2 linked regions of the Nitrobacter winogradskyi Nb-255 genome follow. The protein of the gene in region 2 interacts with the protein of the main gene of each other region in a pairwise test. Links are inferred from orthologs where the notes say so. Each region holds a gene or a part of one and is shown on either strand. Other genes may lie near its edges.

Region 1 (2,892 bases), 1.5 Mb from region 2 along the record:
GGTTTCCATCCTCGGGTCTAGCCCGAGGACATGCTTCGCTTGAAAACGCTATTGTAATCCGCATCATGCCGTCCGCGGCGCCAGCGCGACCTGCGAGACGTACCAGCGCGCGATCCAGCCCAGCACCCACGGGATCGGGATGATCAGGATGCAGCCGATCGCAACCACCACCGTTCGCCACAACACTTCAAGGCCGCTGGCGTTGAAGATGATCTCGCGCCGGGTGCCGTCGATGTTGCGGAACATCCAGCGCGTCATCGCCGTGGTGACCCATGCCCAGCCGATGATGGTGATGAAGGAGAGGTTGAGCAGCACGAACCAGCCGATGTAATGCAACGCCTCGCCCCGGAATGAAAGGCGAAGCGGCTGCCCGTTGGCGCTGATGTTCGCCACGACCCATTTGATCGTCATCCACGACAGCCAGGCCTGCACCGGAATCAGAATGATCCCGATATAGGGTATGTCGGTCAGGCCGGAGTAGGCGCACAGCGCGAGCAGCACGAACACCCACCAGATGTCCGTCGGCTGGCCCGTAAAGCTCAGGTTGGGACGCTGCGGCACCCGCACCCGAGAGATGAGCCATCCGTAGAAGCTGGTGGCCACCCACGGCGCCGGAAGAACCAGCAGAAAGCCGATCACGAAGATCAGGGTGCGTCCAAGCAGCCCCCAGATGTTGAGATCCACGGACAGCGGAGCGCCGATGGGTTCGGTGCCCCTGGCCAGCGGCTCGCTCTCACGCGCCGAGGCCGGCGGCATAGCCGGAGCGGCCGAACCGCCGGACAGGAGGCCCGGAATATCGCCCGCTCTCTGCCAGTCCGACATGCCCTCGGTCCAGACGCGCGTGTCGGCTCTGACCGCGCCGCGAGCGATGAAATCCCGCAACTGGTCTTGGGAATACGGACCCTGCTGAGTATTACCGGAAGCAAAAAACCACTGACGATTCGGCATGCATGCCCCTCAAATCCTACGGCCTCGCCGCCGGAAACGATGATTGGTCGGAAAGAAGACGCCGCTGGTTCATGAAAAAATCCGGCCCGTTGGCGCGGCGGCGGCCAATTCGCGCGCATGTTGTGATCTGCAAATTCGCGGTGCTCGCGACCGCGAAAGATGGCAGATTGGCCGGAACGTATCCGGTTATCACCGGATTGCCGAGCAACATTAAAGAGGCCGGACCATGAAACTCGTCGTCGCCATTATCAAACCCTTCAAGCTTGACGAGGTCCGGGAGGCGCTGACCGCGCTCGGCGTGCACGGCATGACCGTGACAGAGGTCAAGGGCTATGGACGTCAGAAAGGTCATACAGAGATCTATCGCGGCGCCGAATACGTCGTGAACTTCCTGCCCAAGCTGAGGATCGAGGTCGCGGTGGCGTCGGAACTCGCGGACAAGGCTGTCGAGGCCATCGCCGCCGCCGCACGCACCGGCCAGATCGGCGACGGCAAGCTCTTTGTGCTGCCGATCGATCACGCCCTGCGCATCCGCACCGGCGAGACCGACAGCGACGCGCTATGACGATTTGTTACGCTTGTTGTTGCGAGATAATTTTTTTGAAACGACGCGACGTGCATCGTCTCACTCGATCTTCCTTGCCTCTTCCGGCAGCATGATCGGAATGCCGTCGCGGATCGGATAGGCCAGCTTCGCCGAGCGTGAAATCAATTCCCGCCGCGCGCCGTCCAGTTCCAGCGGACCCTTGGTGACCGGGCAGACTAGAATCTCCAAAAGCTTTGGATCGGCGGTATCTTCGGGACGATCGGAGTGAGGCGGTGTCATGCGGGTCTCTTCGAGAGGTCAGGTCAGGCGCTTGCCTGTCTACTGCAATCCGGGGTCGCCGCTGGTGCGCTTCTTCGCGAGGTCCATTTCGGTGACGGCGATCAGAATTTCCGCGCGGGTTTTCAGGTCGGCCGCCTCCAGCATTGCTTGCTTCTCGGGGGGGCCGTAGGGCGACATCATCGCCAGCGCGTTGACCAGCGCCTCGTTCGGGGCGTTCTCGATGCCGTTCCAGTCCACCTTCAGATTGTTGACCTTGAGAAAATCGGTCAGCACTTCGAGCAGCCGCTTGCGGTCGACCTCGTCCTCGCCCTTGCGCGCGGTCAGATCGTCGGCGTAAGCGAAGAAATCGACCTTGCACTGGCGGTAGGGCGTCAGCACCGTCAGTTCTTCCACGACCTTGAAACGCGACACCCCGGTGAGTTCGAGGATATAGCGGCCGTCGCCGGATTCGGCGAACTGGGTGATGCGTCCGGCGCAGCCGACATGAAACAGCTCCGGCTTGTCCTCGCTCGCGGAATGGGTGAGGTCGGGCTGGATCATGCCGATCAGGCGATGGCCGTCCCGCAACGCGTCGTCGACCATTGCGAGATAGCGCATTTCGAAGATGTTGAGCGGCATTTGCCCGCGCGGCAGCAGCAGCGCGCCGGGCAGCGGAAACACCGGTATCACTTCGGGAAGGTCGGCGGGACCACGGTAATCGGCGTTGATGGGCATGGGTTGGTCCGGCGCTAGATCACGATGGTTTTGATCGAATAGTTTTGATCGATTCGATCCAGAACCATGAACGTGATCGATTGCAGTATTCTGAGACGCGGGATGAGGGCGGAAACCGCACCACACTTTTCCTCATCCCCGCTTTAGGAAAACAGAATCGTCGACAGTCGTTTGCGCCCCTCCACGGTGGCCTCGTCTGTGGCGCCCCATGCCTCGAAAAACTGCACAAGCTGCTTGCGGGCGGCATCATCGTTCCATTTGCGATCGCGCTTCACGATTTCAAGCAGGTGATCGGTGGCCTCGCTGCGTTTGCCGCCGGCGTTCAATGCCGTAGCCAGGTCGAAGCGTGCCTGATGATCGAGCGGGTCGGCCGCGACCTTCTGCTCAAGCTCGGCGATCGGTCC
Region 2 (3,071 bases):
GGACAGGCCGTTTCGACGTCTTACGGAGTCGCTGGGGGCGGCGCTCGTTGTTTCGGAAATGACCGCGAGCGACGATCTCGTCCGCGGGCGTCCAATGTCCGTCCTTCGCTGTGAAGCCACCGGTCATGGGCCGCACGTCGTTCAGCTTGCCGGCTGCGAGACGCGCTGGATGGCGGAAGCCGCGCGGATCGCCGAGGCGGCCGGCGCCGACATCATCGATATCAACATGGGTTGTCCCGCCCGGCACGTGACAGGCGGCCAGTCGGGTTCGGCGCTGATGCGCGATCCCGACCATGCCCTCGACCTGATCGAGGCGACGGTCGGCGCGGTGAACGTGCCGGTCACACTCAAAATGCGCCTCGGATGGGACGGCCACTCGTTCAATGCGCCTTCGCTGGCGCGGCGCGCCGAATCCGCCGGCGTGCGGATGATCACGGTTCATGGCCGGACGCGCTGCCAGTTCTACAAAGGCCGCGCCGATTGGCGGGCCGTGCGGGCCGTGAAGGAAGCGGTGCGCGTTCCCGTCGTCGTCAACGGCGACATCACATCGTTCGACGCAGCCGTTGCTGCGCTGGAGGCGTCGGGGGCCGATGCGGTCATGGTGGGCCGCGGCGCGCAGGGCCGCCCCTGGCTGCCGGGTCAGATCGGGCGGCGGCTCGAAACCGGCATCGAAGAATCCCATCCTTCGCTCACGGATCAGTTGGCTTACATCCGCGCGCTTTATGACGACCTGCTTCTGCATTACGGCCTGCGCATCGGGCTTCGTCATGCGCGAAAGCATCTTGGCTGGGCGCTGGATACGGCGGCAGCGCTTCGTGCCGTGCCGACACCGGTCCAGAAATCGTGGCGGACGAAAATTCTGACGGCCGATGATCCCTCCGGCGTACAGCGGTTACTGGTGGACGCGTTCGACGATTTCGCGTGGAGGGCCGTGGCATGACGTCGATCGCGCAGCGTCCGCGCGTCGCGTCTTCCGATGGCGAGGCCATTCTCAACGCGCTCCCTAATCCTGTGCTGCTGGTCGCGCCCGACGGCCGGATCGTTGACGCCAACATGGCGGCAGAGTCCTTCTTTGAGATGTCGAAGCAGTTCCTGCAGCGCGAGCCACTGAAACAGCTTATCCCATTCGGCAGTCCGCTCCTGGCCCTGATCGATCAGGTTCGCGACAGCGGCGCGCCCGTCAACGAGTTCAGGGTTGATCTCGGCACGCCGAGGATCGGCCGTGACCGTCAGGTCGACCTGCATGTCGCGCCCCTGACCGAACGGCCCGCTCACGTCGTGGTGATGATCCAGGAGCGCACCATCGCCGACAAGATGGATCGGCAGTTGACCCATCGCAGCGCGGCCCGATCTGTGATCGCGCTTGCGGCCATGCTCGCGCACGAAATCAAGAACCCGCTTTCCGGGATTCGTGGTGCGGCGCAGCTTCTTGAACAGGGGGCGACGCCGGACGATCGAATGCTGACCCGGCTGATCTGCGACGAGGCGGACCGTATCGTCACGCTGGTCGATCGCATGGAGGTATTCGGCGACGAGCGGCCGATCAGGCGGGAGCCTGTCAACATTCACGCGGTGCTCGATCATGTCAAACGGCTCGCGCAGTCGGGCTTCGCGCGAAATGTCAGGTTCACCGTTGATTACGATCCGTCGCTTCCGCCGGTTCTCGGCGATCGGGATCAACTGGTTCAAATCTTTCTGAACCTTGTCAAGAATGCCGCCGAAGCTGTTTCCGATCTCGGAGAAGAGGGAGAAATCCAGTTCACGACCGCATTCCGTCCCGGCTTGCGCCTTTCCCTCCCGGGCAAGAAAACGCGGGTTTCGCTGCCGCTGGAGTTCTGCGTCAAGGACAATGGTCCCGGCGTGGCGGAGGATCTGCTTCCGAACCTGTTCGATCCGTTCGTCACCACCAAGCAGACCGGCAGCGGGCTCGGTCTGGCGCTGGTCGCAAAGATCGTCGGGGATCACGGCGGCATCGTCGAGTGCGAGTCGCAGCCGCGCAAGACCAACTTCCGTATCCTGCTGCCGATGTTCGATTCCGGTCCGGTACACCGGCAGGGCGATGACGCTGCCGCGTCCGGAATACCGCCACGCACCGCGCGTCATCCAGCATGAGGACAAAATGTCTCCAGCCAACATACTTGTCGCCGATGATGACGGAGCCATCCGCACGGTGATCAATCAGGCGCTGTCGCGTGCCGGTTATGACGTGCGCCTGACCGGGAATGCCGCAACGCTGTGGCGATGGGTCAGCCAGGGCGAAGGAGATATCGTGATCACCGACGTGGTGATGCCGGACGAGAACGCCTTCGACCTTCTGCCTCGCATCAAGAAAATCAGGCCGAACCTGCCGGTCATCGTGATGAGCGCGCAGAACACCTTCATGACGGCGATCCGCGCCTCCGAGCGCGGCGCTTACGAATACCTTCCGAAACCGTTCGACCTGAAGGAACTGATCGCAATCGTCGGCCGCGCGCTCGCCGAGCCGAAGGAGAGCGCGGCCAGCCGCGGCGACGAGAATGAAGGCGATTCCCTGCCGTTGATCGGCCGGTCCCCCGCCATGCAGGAAATCTACCGTGTTCTGGCGCGGCTGATGCAGACGGACCTGACCGTGATGATTTCCGGCGAGTCCGGCACCGGCAAGGAACTTGTCGCGCGCGCGCTTCATGACTACGGCAAGCGTCGCGGCGGTCCGTTCGTCGCCGTCAATATGGCGGCGATTCCCCGCGACCTGATCGAATCGGAGTTGTTCGGTCACGAACGCGGCGCATTCACGGGCGCGAACGCCCGCGCGTCGGGCCGTTTCGAGCAGGCCGAAGGAGGGACTCTCTTTCTCGACGAAATCGGCGACATGCCGATGGAGGCGCAGACACGTCTGCTTCGTGTGCTTCAGCAGGGTGAATATTGCACCGTCGGGGGAAGGACGGCCATCAAGACGGATGTCCGCATCGTTGCGGCATCCAACAAGGATCTTCGTGTCCTGATTCAGCAGGGGCTGTTTCGCGAGGATCTTTTTTTCCGCCTCAACGTGGTGCCGCTGCGCCTGCCGCCGCTCCGCGAACGCATCGAGGATC

The links. Proteins that work in one complex are often made in the same cells at the same time.
Region 1: the proteins of NWI_RS07485 (region 2) and NWI_RS00405 interact in binary tests that used the Escherichia coli proteins (3 or more experiments, as listed by UniProt). The link is inferred for Nitrobacter winogradskyi Nb-255 from one-to-one orthologs.

The regions. Positions count from the first base shown.
Region 1 is NC_007406.1:88,586-91,477, reverse strand. What follows is about bases 23-2,843. They hold NWI_RS00405 (P-II family nitrogen regulator), read left to right. Parts: upstream 23-1,174; coding sequence 1,175-1,513; downstream 1,514-2,843. Other genes in these bases: NWI_RS00390 (thioredoxin family protein), read right to left, coding at 2,632-2,843; NWI_RS00395 (LON peptidase substrate-binding domain-containing protein), read right to left, coding at 1,814-2,488; NWI_RS00400 (Trm112 family protein), read right to left, coding at 1,574-1,774; NWI_RS17790 (hypothetical protein), read left to right, coding at 992-1,162; NWI_RS00415 (DUF4339 domain-containing protein), read right to left, coding at 64-948. Outside these bases: more of NWI_RS00390, read right to left, coding at 2,844-2,892. UniProt on the Escherichia coli protein: Involved in the regulation of nitrogen metabolism. Regulates the activity of its targets by protein-protein interaction in response to the nitrogen status of the cell.
Region 2 is NC_007406.1:1,571,299-1,574,369, forward strand. The notes cover bases 25-3,024. They hold NWI_RS07485 (two-component system sensor histidine kinase NtrB), read left to right. Parts: upstream 25-936; coding sequence 937-2,112; downstream 2,113-3,024. Other genes in these bases: dusB (tRNA dihydrouridine synthase DusB), read left to right, coding at 25-940; ntrC (nitrogen regulation protein NR(I)), read left to right, coding at 2,120-3,024. In the rest of the region: more of dusB, read left to right, coding at 1-24; more of ntrC, read left to right, coding at 3,025-3,071.